4 regions of the Pseudomonas sp. Teo4 genome follow, and region 2 is predicted to be linked to each of the others. Evidence: predicted binding sites of a transcription regulator. Region 2 holds the regulator's gene; each other region holds the start of a gene.
The links. Region 2 encodes sigma-54, which starts transcription at its own class of promoters, with help from an activator protein. Its sites were predicted from a motif close to ANTGGCATNNANNTTGCTNT; they were not measured.

Region 1 (3,771 bases), on a different contig from region 2:
TGTCCAGGTCACTAGACTTCATGGGGGGGACAAGATCAACGCACCTCAACTCAGGAGATCTGTGATGAACAGAACACCTTTGATGGCGTTGGTAGTGGTGGTAGGGGCAATTTCCGCTTGCGCGAACAGAGCCGAAATTGTCGATGTCCCCCTCAGTGCTACCCCGCTGAATGCACAGCATATCGCCCGCGCCACACTCAGCCCGGCCGGTGACCAGACCAGCATCCTGCTCACCGTCGGTGGCGTGCCTCAGGACATGGCCGTCCCCAGCCGGCTGGACACCGCTATCTATGCGGGCTCCTGCCAGCAACTGGGCGCAAGCCCCGCGTATGAAACTCACCAGGCCAACAACGTCGACTACCCCTCCATGGCTGCGCGCACCCGGCATTGGGCCCAGGCTCCGGTGGCGCTCCGTGAACTGGCCAAAGGTGAATACGCCTTGCTCGTTCGTACCAGCCCTGCCGATGGCAGCCGCCCATTGTTCTGCGGCGACATCAACGCGGGTTGACCTGTGCATGGCATGGCAGTCGCCCGCCTGTGGCCCCGGTGCCCTGCAGGAGGCGCAGCCGTCAGGCGCCGATCCCGACCAGGAGGTGCCCAATGCTGTACATCATTCACTGGACCATCAGCGCGGAAAATCGCAACGCCGCCATAACGCGCTTCGTCAAAACCCAGGGCGCGCCGCCAGATGGCCTGAAAGTCATTGGCCGCTGGCATGCCATTGGTAGCCACCAAGGATTCGGTGTGGTCGAGACCGATGAGCTGAAGGTGGTGCTTGGGTGGGTACTGGAGTGGAGCGACCTGATGGATATGCAGGTGTATCCCGCACTGACTGACGAGCACGCCGCGCCCTTGCTGATGGCGGCTGCAAGCCGGATAGGTGGCTGAGCACACCTGCGCAGCATTGCGGTTTAGGGGACCGGTTCAGACGTCCGGTCCTCGCCTTGCGCGAAAGCGCTGCCGGACCTTCCGGGCGCCCCAAAGTGGGCTTGCAGCGGCTCCTTGCCGGTCACTTTCAAGCAATTGCGCACCAACAGCAGGCGCTTCGATAAACGCACTTTTCCCGCCGCCGCCAACCCCGCCAAACAAACAGATTTCAATTCAAGCATTTAGCACAATCGTACCGCCGATGTTCAGTTTTGGCAGGTCAATTGCTTTGCCTGCTGGGAAACTAAATTGACCCACAGGAAGATTGGGCGCCGTCCTCACCCAGCTTTTTCTGCGGTTCGAATCCGGCCCGTCTTCCCGACAGCGGGCCGGATAATTTCCCGTCGGTTGGAGGCAACAGGCATGATCCGGTTTTCCCATGTGTGCCGTGGTATGTTGGGTTTTTCCCTTTTGTTCGCCAGTGTCACGGCCCTTGCGGACGAGGCCCCGCCAGCCATTGATAGCGGTGACACAGCCTTCGTCGCAGTGTGTTCGCTGGTGGTGCTGCTGATGACCCTGCCGGGTCTGGCGCTGTTCTATGGCGGCATGGCACGCACCAAGAACGTTCTGTCGATTCTGATGCAGGTGTTCTGCACCGCTGCGTTGATGTCCGTACTGTTCGCGATCTACGGCTACAGCCTGACTTTCACCGACGGCGGCGCGTTGCAGGCGGTGGTCGGCGGCCTCGACAAGCTGTTCATGGTGGGCATCACCAAGGACACGGTAGTCGGCACCATCCCGGAGTACCTGTACTTCCTGTTCATGCTGCTGTTTGCCGCCATTACCCCGGCGATCATCGTCGGCGGCCTGGCCGAGCGCATGAAGTTCGCTGCGGTGATGGTATTCATGGTGGTGTGGTTGACCATCAACTACATCCCCATGGCGCACATGGCCTGGGGTGGGGGCTGGGTGTTCGACCTCGGTGTGCAGGACTTCGCCGGCGGTAACGTGGTGCATCTGAACGTCGGCATCGCCGCGCTGGTAGGCGCCTGGCTGCTGGGGCGCCGCCGTGACTTTGGCACGCCGTCGTTGGCACCGCACAACATGACCATGACGCTAACTGGCGGTTCGCTGCTGTGGGTGGGCTGGCTGGGCTTTTGTGGCGGCTGCGCCCTGGCCGCCAACGGCTTCGCCATGCTGGTGATGGTCAACACCATGCTCGCCAGCTGCGCCGGTGCCCTGGGCTGGATGCTGGTGGAATGGCAGCACCGTGGCCGGCCGAGCATGTTCGGTGCGTTGTCCGGCGCCATCGCCGGGCTGGTGGCGATCACCCCTGCGTGCGGCTACGTGGGCCCCATGGGCGCCATTCTGCTGGGTTTGATCGCGGGCCCGGTGTGTGTCTGGTCGGTGGAAAAGCTCAAACCGATGATTGGCCTCGACGATGCCTTTGATGTGTTCGGCGTACACGGCGTTGCCGGCATTCTGGGCGGCCTGCTGACGCCGGTATTCGCGCTGACCGCCATCGGTGGGCAGAGTTTTGCCGAAGGTCGTGGGCTGCTTGATCAGGTACTGGTCAATGCCGGTGCGATCCTGTTCAGTGTGGTGTTCTCGGGCGCTACCAGCCTGATCGCCTACAAGGTCGCCGGCGCTCTGTGCGGCGGGCTGCGGGTGGATGAAGAAGCCGAAGTGGACGGGCTCGACCTGTCTGCCCATGGTGAAGTCGGCTACAAATACTCCAACTGAGGGCGGTGCCGATGAAACTGATTACTGCAATCATCAAGCCCTTTCGCCTGGACGATGTGCGTGAGGCGCTCACCGAGGTGGGTGTGAGTGGTGTCACGGTCACGGAGGTGAAGGGGTATGGGCGGCAGAAAGGGCACACGGAGGTGTACCGTGGCGCTGAGTACCTGGTGGAGCTGCTGCCCAAGGTGAAGCTTGAAATTGTGGTGGCCGATGGGGTTTGCCAGTTGGCTGTCGAGGCGATCTTGAAGGCGGCGCGTACTGGCAAGATTGGTGATGGGAAGGTGTTTGTTCAAGATCTGGAAGGGATTATCCGGATCAGGACCGGGGAGATGGGGGATGAGGCGGTGTAGCGTGTCCGATTGAGTTTCCATACGGGGAACTGGGGCCGCTTTGCGGCCCATCGCAGGCTTCGCCAGCTCCTACGGGTAGTTACACCTTCAACGGTTTGCACTTCGTGGGAGCTGGCGAAGCCTGCGATGGGCTGCAAAGCAGCCCCAATAATCAAAAGATCTGTCGTATCACCCGCGCACGCGGGCCTTCTGCGGGTCATAGGCCACGGTGCCGAGCGCGACGACCGCGCGGATACGCTTCTGCTGCCCGTCAAGCTTGCCGACCTCAAGCTCAGTACTCACCTCGCAATAGGCAACATCCAGGCGACACAACGCAATGTTCTTGCTTGAAATTGTGGTGGCCGATGGTTTTGCCAGTTGGCTGTTGAGGCGATTTTGAAGGCGGCGCGTACTGGCAAGATTGGTGATGGGAAGGTGTTTGTTCAAGATCTGGAAGGGATTATCCGGATCAGGACCGGGGAGATGGGGGATGAGGCGGTGTAGCGTGTCCGATTGAGTTTCCATACGGGGAACTGGGGCCGCTTTGCGGCCCATCGCAGGCTTCGCCAGCTCCTACGGGTAGTTACACCTTCAACGGTTTGCACTTCGTGGGAGCTGGCGAAGCCTGCGATGGGCTGCAAAGCAGCCCCAATAATCAAAAGATCTGTCGTATCACCCGCGCACGCGGGCCTTCTGCGGGTCATAGGCCACGGTGCCGGGCGCGACAATCGCGCGGATACGCTTCTGCTGCCCGTCAAGCTTGCCGACCTCAAGCTCAGTACCCACCTCGCAATAGGCAACATCCAGGCGACACAACGCAATGTTCTTGCCC
Region 2 (3,771 bases):
CTATAGGTCGCGGTGGCGGACCTGGACGTTTTTCAGGGATTGCTGAAGTAGCTGGCCGAGGCGCTCGGTCAGGTACACAGAACGGTGGTGACCGCCAGTGCAACCAATGGCAATGGTGACGTAGGCGCGATTGCTGGCGGCAAAGCGGGGCAACCATTTCAGCAGGTAGCTGGAGATATCGTTGAACATCTCTTCGACATCCGGCTGGGCGGCCAGATAATCGATTACCGGTTGGTCGAGACCGGAGTGTTCACGCAGCTCTGGCTTCCAGTAAGGGTTGGGCAGGCAGCGGACATCGAACACCAGGTCGGCATCGACCGGCATGCCTCGCTTGAAACCGAACGATTCGACCAAAAAGGCTGTGCCAGGTTCAGGCTGGTTCAGCAGGCGCAGCTTGATCGAGTCGCGCAGCTGGTACAGGTTGAGGTTGGTGGTGTCGATCTTGAGGTCGGCCAGGTCGGAAATCGGCCCCAGCAACTCGCTTTCGACACGGATCGCTTCGGCCAGCGAACGGTTGGCGTTGGTCAGCGGATGGCGCCGCCGGGTCTCGGAGAAGCGTTTGAGCAGCGTTTCTTCGTCAGCGTCCAGAAACAGTACATCGCACTGGATGTGCCGGCCGCGGGCTTCTTCGAGCAGTTCGGGAAACCGCGTCAGGTGGCTCGGCAGGTTTCGAGCGTCGATGGAAACGGCAACCTTGGGCTGCTGTAGCTCGGTATTGATCAGCGCATTCTCCGCCAGCTGCGGTAGCAGCCCGGCGGGGAGGTTGTCGATGCAGTAGTAGCCGTTGTCTTCCAGCACATCAAGGGCGGTACTCTTGCCCGAGCCGGACCGGCCGCTGACGATGATCAGGCGCATGTTCAGTGCTCGTTCTGTGCGTCCAGGACAACCTGGAACAGGGCCTCGCTGCTGGCGGCGGAACGCAGGCGATCGCGGACCTCCTTGCGATCGAGCATGCTGGCGATCTGGCGCAGCAGTTCTAGGTGGGCATCAGTGGCGGCTTCGGGGACCAGCAGGACGAACAGCAGGTCGACCGGGGCGCCATCGATGGCGTCGTAATCGATAGGGGCATCCAGGTGCAGCAGTGCGCTAACCGGTGCAGTGCAACCTTCAAGTCGGCAGTGAGGGATGGCAATACCGTTGCCGAAACCGGTCGAGCCGAGTTTTTCACGGCCGATCAGTTTTTCGAAGACGTCTTGCATCTCCAGCTCTGGCACTTGTTCGGCAATGAGGTTGGCGACCTTTTCCAGGGCGCGCTTTTTACTGCCTCCCGGCACGTTCACCAGGGAACGGCCGGGGGTCAGGATGGTTTCAAGTCGGATCATGGATGAGGGGGATCAGCGTGCGGCTGCACCTTGCAGCAGGCTTTGCTGTTTTTCCTTGTGTTTTTTCAGTTGGCGGTCGAGCTTGTCGGCCATGGCGTCGATCGCTGCATACATGTCTTCGTGTTCCGCGTTTGCTACCACTTCGCCACCGGGAATCTGCAGGGTCGCTTCGACCTTCTGTTGCAGTTTCTCGACTTTCAGGATGACCTGCACGTTGGTGATCTTGTCGAAGTGACCCTCCACGCGCTTAAGCTTTTGCTCTACGTAGTCGCGCAGAGGGGAGGTGACTTCTACATGGTGTCCACTGATGTTGACTTGCATACAGCTTCTCCTTTGTTGCCCGTGCATAAAGAGGCAGGTATTGCACCTGCCCCGCAAACGCTTTGGCACATTCAGGGGCTACATCAGTCGCTTGCGCTCGCTCGACGGCGCGATGCCGAGGGACTCGCGGTACTTGGCGACGGTGCGACGGGCTACCTGAATGCCTTGTGCCTCCAGTAAACCAGCGATCTTGCTGTCACTCAATGGCTTTTTCTGATTTTCCGCCGCAACCAGTTTCTTGATGATCGCGCGGATCGCCGTAGACGAGCATTCTCCGCCTTCGGAGGTGCTGACGTGGCTGGAGAAAAAGTATTTCAGTTCGTAGATGCCACGGGGTGTGTGCATGTATTTCTGGGTGGTGACCCGGGAAATCGTCGACTCGTGCATGCCTACCGCTTCGGCGATGTCGTGCAGCACCAACGGCTTCATCGCTTCGTCACCGTGGTCGAGGAAGCCGCGTTGGTGCTCGACGATCTGGGTGGCGACCTTCATCAGGGTTTCGTTGCGGCTTTGCAGGCTCTTGATGAACCAGCGAGCCTCCTGCAGCTGATTGCGCATGAAGGTGTTGTCGGCGCTGGTGTCGGCGCGGCGGACAAACCCGGCGTACTGTGGATTGACCCGCAGGCGTGGGATCGCCTCCTGGTTCAGCTCGACCAGCCAGCGGTCGCTGTCCTTGCGCACGATCACGTCGGGCACCACGTATTCCGGTTCGCTGGATTCGATCTGCGAGCCTGGGCGCGGGTTGAGGCTCTGCACCAGTTCGATGACCTGGCGCAGCTCGTCTTCCTTGAGCTTCATGCGGCGCATCAACTGGCTGTAGTCGCGGCTGCCGAGCAGGTCGATGAAGTCGACCACCAAGCGTTTGGCTTCGGTCATCCACGGTGTGCTGGCGGGCAGTTGGCGCAGTTGCAGCAGCAAGCACTCGCCAAGATTGCGTGCGCCGACCCCGGCGGGCTCGAACTGCTGGATGCGATGCAGGACGGCTTCGACCTCGTCGAGTTCGATGTCCAGCTCTGGGTCGAAGCCCTCGCAGATTTCTTCGAGGGTGTCTTCCAGGTAGCCCTGGTCGTTGATGCTGTCGATCAGGGTGACGGCGATCAGGCGGTCGGTGTCCGACATCGGTGCCAGGTTCAGTTGCCACAGCAGGTGGCTCTGCAGGCTCTCGCCTGCGGATGTGCGGGTGGTGAAGTCCCACTCGTCATCATCGTTGCTGGGCAGGCTGCTGGCGCTGGTCTGGTAGATGTCTTCCCAGGCCGTGTCGACTGGAAGCTCGTTGGGAATGCGCTCGTTCCACTCACCGTCCTCCAGGTTCTCGGCACTGGGCGTGCTTTCCTGGAAACTGTTGTCCTGAACTTCGGCGGCCGGCTTGTTCTCGGCGTTGTCCGCCATCGGGTCGCTGTTGTCGAAGTCGTCGCCGTCTTCCTGACGTTCGAGCATCGGATTGGACTCCAGCGCTTCCTGGATTTCCTGTTGGAGGTCCAGGGTAGAAAGCTGGAGCAGGCGGATGGCCTGTTGCAACTGCGGTGTCATCGTCAGTTGCTGGCCCATTTTTAGGACGAGCGATGGTTTCATGGCAGGGGCTAAATACCTTGTTCGCCGGCGCGCATGCGCCATCCACTACACGAGGGCGCCGGGGCGCCAAATCAAGCAAGTTTTATGCCTTAAATTGTAGCGTTTGCCTAGAGCGCTGTAACAACTTAAGCCTCGTTGAGGCGCTATTGCCAGTGCTCCAGGCGCGCCGAGGTCAGAGCCGGAACTCGTGACCCAGGTAAACCTCTTTGACCAGATCGTTGGCCAGGATGGTCTCGGCATCGCCCTCGGCGATCAGTTGACCATCATTGACGATGTAAGCGGTTTCGCAGATATCCAGGGTCTCGCGGACGTTGTGGTCGGTGATCAGAACACCGATGCCCTTGGCCTTGAGGTGGTGGATGATCTGCTTGATGTCGCCCACGGAAATCGGGTCGACACCGGCGAACGGCTCGTCCAGCAGGATGAACTTCGGTGCGGTTGCCAGTGCCCGGGCGATCTCGACGCGGCGTCGCTCACCACCGGACAGGCTCATGCCGAGGTTGTCGCGGATGTGGCTGATGTGGAACTCCTGCAGCAGGCTTTCCAGCTCCTTGCG
Region 3 (3,771 bases), on a different contig from region 2:
AGCGTGATCCGTTGGAAAGAGCATATTCACGTGGTTACCAATATGGGGTCACCGGCAAATCCCGCGAGCTTTGCCCCTTTAATCTTCCTTCAGTTCGCCAAGCCTGGATCAACGGCTGGCGTGAAGGTCGCGGTGATAACTGGGACGGAATGACTGGCACCGCTGGCATCCATAGACTCAACGAAAATCACGCCGTTGGCTGAAAGAGGACACTGAATTCGATTTACCATGCGCGCCCTATCCGGGCGGCGGGCTAAGGCCCAGGGGCCCCTTTCAAGGGGCCCTTTTTTATGCCTTCGTTTTATGCACGCGGCATGGCGGCGATGGCATCCACGGCTTCACGAATCAGCGCTGGGCCTTTGTAGATGAAGCCTGAGTAGATCTGCACCAGGCTGGCGCCAGCAGCGATCTTCTCTGCGGCGTGACGGCCTTCGGTAATACCGCCCGCGGCAATGATAGGCAGCTTGCCGGCCAGCTCCCCCGCCAGCACCTTCACGGTGTGCGTGCTCTTTTCCAGCACCGGAGCGCCCGACAGGCCGCCAGCCTCCCCGCCATAAGGCAGCCCTTCGACGCCTTCACGGCTCAGGGTGGTGTTGGTGGCGATCACCGCGTCCATGCCCGATTCGATCAAGGCAGCCGCCACCTGGGCGGTTTCCTCGTCGCTCATGTCCGGCGCGATCTTGATGGCCAGCGGTACGCGCCTGCCATGCTCGACCGCCAATTGCTCGCGACGCTCAGCCAGGGTGTCGAGCAACTGCTTGAGCGAGTCGCCGAACTGCAGGCTGCGCAGGCCGGGGGTGTTCGGCGAGCTGACATTGACTGTGATGTAGCTGGCTTCGCGATAAACCTTTTCAAGGCAGATCAGGTAGTCATCGACCGCACGCTCCACCGGGGTATCGAAGTTCTTGCCGATGTTGATACCCAGCACGCCCTGGTAGCGCGAAGCACGAACACGTTCGAGCAAGTGATCGACGCCCAGGTTGTTGAAGCCCATGCGGTTGATGATTGCCGTCGCTTCCGGCAGACGGAACAGACGCGGCCTCGGGTTGCCCGGCTGCGGACGCGGGGTCACGGTGCCGATTTCGACGAAGCCGAAGCCCAGCTGGGCGAAGCCGTCGATGGCCGCACCGTTCTTGTCCAGGCCGGCGGCCAGGCCTACCGGGTTGGCAAAGTTCAAGCCCATGACGGTCACCGGCAACGCCGCTGGCTGCTTGCACAGCAGGCCGTTGAGACCGAGACGGCCACCGGCGCCGATCAGGTCCAGTGACAGGTCGTGGGAGGTTTCCGGGGAAAGCTTGAACAGCAGCTGGCGGGCCAGGGTATACATGGGCGGGCAAGACTCGCGGTGAGTGAGGGGGCGATTATAGCCAGCGCGCGCCCGGCATGACAGGGCCTTGGCACATGCGTTGCTTCGAAAGCCCGTACAGCCTATTCAGTACGGGCGAGGAACCTTGTGAACACAGTACCCCCGGCAATGCCTCTGGCGTGGGTGAACGGCAGTGATGCGCCGGAAAAGCCCAGCCTCGATATCGGTTTCATGGCCCTGACCGACTGCGCCTCGGTGGTGGTCGCCGCTACCCAGGGCTTCGCTCAGCAATACGGACTGACCCTGAACCTCCATCGCCAAGGCTCCTGGGCGGGTCTTCGCGACAAACTGGTCAGCGGCGAGCTGGATGCCGCGCATTGCCTGTACGGCCTGATCTACGCGGTACACCTGGGGATCGGCGGCGTACCGACCAGCCCCATGGCAGTGCTCATGGGTTTGAACCAGAACGCCCAGGCCATCAACCTGTCGCCCTCCCTGCAACGCAAGGGCGTGACCAACCCTGAAGCACTGGCGCGCCTGGTGCACCAGCATGGCGCACGCCTGACCTTTGCCCAGACCTTCCCCACCGGCACCCATGCCATGTGGCTGTATTACTGGCTGGCGAGCCAGGGCATTCACCCACTCGAAGACGTCAACAGCGTGGTGGTGCCGCCCGCACAGATGGCCGCGCATATCCAGGCGGGTCGAATCGACGGTTTCTGTGTCGGCGAACCATGGTCGGCCGACGCCGTGGCCAAAGGCCAGGGCTTTACCTTGGCAACCAGCCAGTCGATCTGGCCGGACCATCCGGAAAAAGTCCTGGGCTGTGCCCGCGCCTTCGCCGAGCAGTACCCCAACAGCGCCCGCGCACTGGTCAAGGCAATACTGGCCGCCAGTCGCTTTATCGAGCAAAGCCCGGAGAACCGCCGAGGCACGGCGCAACTGCTCAGCGGCAGCGCCTACCTGGACACGCCACTGGAATGCGTCGAGCCGCGCCTGCTTGGCGACTACCAGGACGGCCTGGGCAACCACTGGCAGGACCGCCACGCGCTGCGCCTGTTCGACGAGGGCCGGGCCAACCTGCCTTATTTGTCCGACGGCATGTGGTTCATGACCCAGTTCCGCCGCTGGGGCCTGCTACGAGAAGACCCCGACTACCTTGCCGTAGCCCGCCAGGTGCAACAACTAGACTTGTATCGAGAAGCCGCAAATGCCGTGGGCGTACCCTGCGCCATACCCGACATGCGCAGCAGCCTGCTGATCGACGGCACCCGCTGGGACGGCAGCGACCCCCACGCCTACGCCCGCAGCTTCCACCTGCACGCCCTGGGTGATGCGCCCAGCGCCCGCATCGGTCTGTGAGGGTGACGAACATGCTGCGCATCCTGCTGATCGATGACACACAGAAAAAAGTCGGCCGCCTCAAGGCCGCACTCAGCGAAGCCGGCTTTGAGGTTATCGAAGCCCCAGGGCTGACCATCGACCTGCCCGCTTGCGTCGAAACGGTGCACCCGGACGTGGTGCTGATCGACACCGACTCGCCCGACCGCGATGTGATGGAGCAAGTGGTACTGGTCAGCCGCGACCAGCCACGGCCCATCGTGCTGTTCACCGACGAACATGACCCCGGCGTGATGCGCCAGGCGATCAAGGCAGGAGTCAGCGCCTACATCGTCGAGGGCATCCATGCCGCGCGACTGCAGCCGATTCTGGACGTGGCCATGGCCCGTTTTGAAAGCGACCAGGCGCTCAAGGCCCAGCTGCTGGCGCGTGACCAGCAACTGGCCGAGCGCAAACGCATCGAACAGGCCAAAGGCCTGCTGATGAAGATGAAGGACTGCAACGAGGAACAGGCCTACACGCTGATGCGCCGCCAGGCCATGAGCCGCCAGCAGAAGCTGATCCAGGTGGCCGAGCAGATCATCGCCATGCACGAGATGCTCGGCTAGCTAACGATCTCCGGCAAAGCCGGCTCCCACAAGGACCGCGGCGACCTCAAGATCACCGCAGTACTTGTAGGAGCCGGCTTGCCGGCGATGAGGCCGGTACAGGCGACAAGACAGCTGCCCCACAAACCGAACGATTAACGCAGATGTAAAGCTGGCCCATCTTTTGCTGAGTATTTCCTACCGGTAGCCAACGGCGGTTGCCCACATATCCCGACAAAGACGTCGCCTCCCCTTCCACACCAGTGGACCGGGTAGCGGCGTCTTTTTCGTTTCCGTTGCTTTGCCGAGTGAGGTGTTCAAATGAGTACCAGCTTCTGGAAATCCGGGCACGTGCCCACGCTGTTCGCCGCCTTCCTGTACTTCGACCTGAGCTTCATGGTCTGGTACCTGCTGGGCCCGCTGGCGGTGCAAATTGCCGCCGACCTGCAGTTGAGCGCCCAGCAACGGGGCCTGATGGTGGCTACCCCGATTCTGGCGGGTGCGGTTCTGCGCTTTGCCATGGGCATGCTGGTCGAC
Region 4 (3,771 bases), on a different contig from region 2:
CTCGACAGGATGCCAGTGGCGTAGCCGTCCTGGGACTGCGACATACGTGCGGTCTCAGTGTTGTACGAGGTGGTGCTGTTCATCGACAGACGCATGCCGGCAGCGTTTTCCGCCGAACCGTTGGAAGCCCAGTTGCCCGCAGCGTCTTTAGCTGCCGGGATCCACCCCTTGAGAGTGAAGGTATTGTTGGTCACAGCCCATTCGGCATCCGCCGAGGCACCCGGCGGAATGCTCGTCGGGTCGGTGGTCATCGATGCCACGCTACCGTCGGGATTGAACGTCATGGACGCTTCCAGCGGGTCGGCGGAGCTCGGATCCATCGGGTTGCGACCATCGATCAGGGTGTACATGGTCCACTGGTTCGTACCGGTCTTGCGGTAGAACTGCTCCATGGTGTGCTCGTTACCCTGGCTGTCGTACACCTTGGTCGGGAACGACTTGGTGTAGGTGGTGTCATCGGCAGGGTCGAACACCGGGCCAGCAGGCGTGGCGGTCGACAACGGGATGATGTCTGCCTCGGAGTTCAGGTTGATACCCTGATCGATCAGCGTGGTGGCCTTTGGCGCCAGCGATGAGGTATCGATTTTCAGGTCGGTCAGCACGCCACGCTTGATGTTGCCGTTCTCATCGGCGGCATAGCCTTGCAGGCGCAGGCCGTCCGAGGTGATCACGTAGTTGTCTTTGCTGTTCTGGAAGGCACCGGCACGGGTGTAAACGCGCGCGCCGTTGTCGGACAGGATGAAGAAACCCTGACCCTGGATACCCATGTCCAGCACGTTGCCGGTGTTGTTGACGTCGCCCTGGCTGAACTGCTGGGAGATCGCCGCCAGGCGCACGCCGTTACCGACCTGGTTCTTGCCCACACCCAGACGGTTGGCGCCAGCGTATACGTCGGCGAATTCGGCACGGGAGGATTTGAAGCCCGTGGTGTTGACGTTGGCGATGTTGTTGCCAGTGACGTCCAGCTGCTTGTTGGCTGCGTACAGACCACTAAGGCCGATATTGAAAGACATGCTGTTGCTCCTTTTTTTGCCGTTCTGTCGGCCTTAGATACCGATGGTTTGTACGTCGGACAGGGAAACCTTGCCCACACCCGCCAGGTTCAGCACCATCTCGCCGGTGGTGTTGAAGCTGACGCTGGTGACCTTGGCTGGCAACAAGGTGTTCATCTGCACCGCCTGGCCGTCCACCGTCGTGGTGGCGGCAAAGGTGTAAGTGCCTGGGTCGACCTTCTCACCCTTGTCATTGGTGCCATCCCAGATGAAGTCGCCATAACCGGCTTTCTGCTCACCCAGCTCGATGGTCTTGACCGTGTTGCCATCCTTGTCGGTGATGGTGATCTTCGCTTCACTGATGGCCTGAGGCACAACGAACTGTGCGTTGAAGCTTTCGGCGGTATCGACGATCGCCTTGTCGTTCTGCACGATCACCGAACGACCGACCAGCGAGGAAGCCTGCAGTGCCTGCGACGAGGCCATGGCACTGGTGATGGCGCTGACCGACTCGTTCAGCGAAGTAATGCCTTCGAGGCTACTGAACTGCGCCAGCTGGGCGACGAACTCGCTGTTGTCCTGCGGGTCCAGCGGGTTCTGGTTCTGCATCTGGGTGACCAGCAACTGCAGGAACGCATCCTTGCCCAGCGTCTGGTTTCCGGTCGCCGAACTGGTCGCCGAGCTCTTGTTGGTGCTGCTGGTGGTGACACCGGACGCCGCGATGACGTCATTGAGGTTCACACCGCTGGTGCTATCGACTGCCATGGTCTGGATTCCTTATCACTGACCCAGGGTCAGCACTTTCTGCATCATGTTCTTGGCGGTGTTCATCAGCTCGGCGTTGGTCTGGAACGCGCGGCTGGCGGAGATCATGTCAGCCATTTCCTCGACCACATTGACGTTCGGGTAGTAGACGTAGCCGTCCTTGTTCGCCGCCGGGTGATTAGGCTCGTAACGCGCCTCCAGATTGCTCTGGTCTTCGATGATGCCCTTGACCTGCACACCCTGCCCGGCTTCGCCCTGATCTTCGAACAGCGACTGGCTGGCACCGTTCTGCGCGCTCTGGAAAGTGGTGGCGAACACCGGGTGGCGTGCACGGTAAGTCTGATCGATGCTCGACGAGACGGTCTCGGCGTTGGCGATGTTGGAAGCCACGGTATTGAGACGCGTGTTCTGCGCGCTCATGCCGGAGCCTGCGATGTTGAAGACACTGGACAGGGACATGGTTACTCTCCGCGCAGGGCCGAAACCAGCCCTTTGAATTTACTGTTGAGCAGGGTGAAGCTGGCCTGGAAACCCATGGCGTTTTCCGTGTAGTTCGCCTGCTCTACCTGGGCGTCCACGGTGTTCTGGTCGATCGACGGCATGTCGGGCGTGCGGTACTTCAAGGTGTCGTCCGCCATGGTCAGGCCTTCGGCCTCGATGTGCCGGCTGTTGGTACGGTCCATGGCGAAGCGGCCGCTTTGCTGCTTCTGGCTCTCGGCGGCAAGCACCGACGAGAAGTCCATGTCACGCGCCTTGTAGTTGGGCGTGTCAGCGTTGGCGATGTTGTTGGCCAGCACTTCGGCGCGCTGGGCGCGGAAGCCCAGCGCCTTTTCGTGGATGCCAAGTGCCTTGTCGAAACTGATGCTCATGTCGGGGAAACCTTCGAAGGTTGACCGGAGTGTCGTTGCCGAAGGTATAGCAAGGGCTGTGCCAAACCTTGTAAAGCCCATGTTTGCGGGGTTTAAGCGATTTTCGGCAGCGGCGGCATGCCAGAAAAGCGGCAAAGTGCTTCCGCTTGAAGATGCCTGAGCGGCAATTGCCGGGCGGCAAAAGCGGCAAAACAAAAAATTGACGTCAGAGGCGAGGTGGCGGGGCGACGAGGGTTAGTCGGGAGAGATGCGGTGCCTGGTAGATCGAGCGCCGCCCGCGCGGCGCATCGCGAGCAAGGCTCGCTCCTACGTTTGTTTACGGCCAGTAACGCCTATGACAGGCGCGCGCGACCGCCTTGTTTGTACGCCTCGATATTGCGCCATGCGCCAAGGCGTTCGCGCACATTTCCCACAGGCATAACTGGCCCGAAACAAACGTAGGAGCGAGCCTTGCTCGCGATGCGCCGCGCGGGCGGCGCTCGATCTACCAGGCGCCGCAAATCCAAAGACAAGCACCCGCCCTACCTGATCACTTGGCCTGATAGATGATCCCCGGACTGCACTGCACCATCTGGTAATGGTCCGGCAGCCCGTTCAAAGCCTCGGACGCACCAAGGAACAGATACCCACCCGGCTTCAAGGTGCTGTGAATCCGCAGCAGAATGTCCTTCTTCACCTGCGCCGAGAAGTAGATCAGCACGTTGCGGCAAAACACGATGTCGAACTTGCCCAAAGCCGCATAGCTATCGAGCAAGTTGAACGAACGGAACTCGACACGGCTGCGAATGGCCGGCTTCACCGCCCAACGCCCCGGCCCCTTGGTATCGAAGTAACGCTGCAGCCGCTCTTGAGACAAGCCGCGGGCAATGGCCAGGCTGTCGTACTCGCCGGTCTTGCAGTTGGTCAACATCGAACCGGACAGGTCGGTGGCGACGATCTGCGCCCCCATCTTCAGTTGCCCAAGGTTGCTGCGCTCGAATTCGTCCAGCGCCATCGAGATGGAATAAGGCTCCTGCCCCGACGAACAGGCTGCCGACCAGATGCGCAAGCGCTGGCCCGGGTTGCCCTTGATGAACTCCGGAACCACCTTGTTCTTCAACACTTCGAATGGATAGGTGTCGCGAAACCACAAGGTCTCGTTGGTG

Region 1: the regulator sigma-54 is predicted to act here: its motif matches at 1,139-1,158, upstream of PspTeo4_RS07530 (ammonium transporter).
Region 3: the regulator sigma-54 is predicted to act here: its motif matches at 1,394-1,413, upstream of PspTeo4_RS01800 (CmpA/NrtA family ABC transporter substrate-binding protein).
Region 4: the regulator sigma-54 is predicted to act here: its motif matches at 2,673-2,692, upstream of flgB (flagellar basal body rod protein FlgB).

The regions. Positions count from the first base shown of each region.
Region 1 is NZ_JAXCIL010000001.1:1,645,802-1,649,572, forward strand. It holds gene PspTeo4_RS07515 (hypothetical protein) at 65-508, shown strand; gene PspTeo4_RS07520 (DUF3303 domain-containing protein) at 601-888, shown strand; gene PspTeo4_RS07525 (hypothetical protein) at 912-1,109, opposite strand; gene PspTeo4_RS07530 (ammonium transporter) at 1,291-2,610, shown strand; gene PspTeo4_RS07535 (P-II family nitrogen regulator) at 2,622-2,960, shown strand; gene PspTeo4_RS07540 (hypothetical protein) at 3,129-3,272, opposite strand; partial or broken gene PspTeo4_RS07545 (P-II family nitrogen regulator) at 3,330-3,443, shown strand; gene PspTeo4_RS07550 (DUF1989 domain-containing protein) at 3,612-3,771, opposite strand, start outside.
Region 2 is NZ_JAXCIL010000005.1:48,759-52,529, reverse strand. It holds gene rapZ (RNase adapter RapZ) at 1-855, opposite strand; gene ptsN (PTS IIA-like nitrogen regulatory protein PtsN) at 858-1,322, opposite strand; gene hpf (ribosome hibernation-promoting factor, HPF/YfiA family) at 1,335-1,643, opposite strand; gene PspTeo4_RS29085 (RNA polymerase factor sigma-54) at 1,722-3,215, opposite strand; gene lptB (LPS export ABC transporter ATP-binding protein) at 3,388-3,771, opposite strand, start outside.
Region 3 is NZ_JAXCIL010000001.1:338,939-342,709, reverse strand. It holds gene rmf (ribosome modulation factor) at 1-203, shown strand, start outside; gene PspTeo4_RS01805 (quinone-dependent dihydroorotate dehydrogenase) at 302-1,327, opposite strand; gene PspTeo4_RS01800 (CmpA/NrtA family ABC transporter substrate-binding protein) at 1,454-2,668, shown strand; gene PspTeo4_RS01795 (ANTAR domain-containing response regulator) at 2,680-3,255, shown strand; gene PspTeo4_RS01790 (nitrate/nitrite transporter) at 3,556-3,771, shown strand, end outside.
Region 4 is NZ_JAXCIL010000001.1:3,226,831-3,230,601, forward strand. It holds gene flgE (flagellar hook protein FlgE) at 1-1,013, opposite strand, end outside; gene flgD (flagellar hook assembly protein FlgD) at 1,047-1,757, opposite strand; gene flgC (flagellar basal body rod protein FlgC) at 1,773-2,216, opposite strand; gene flgB (flagellar basal body rod protein FlgB) at 2,219-2,626, opposite strand; gene cheR (protein-glutamate O-methyltransferase CheR) at 3,156-3,771, opposite strand, start outside.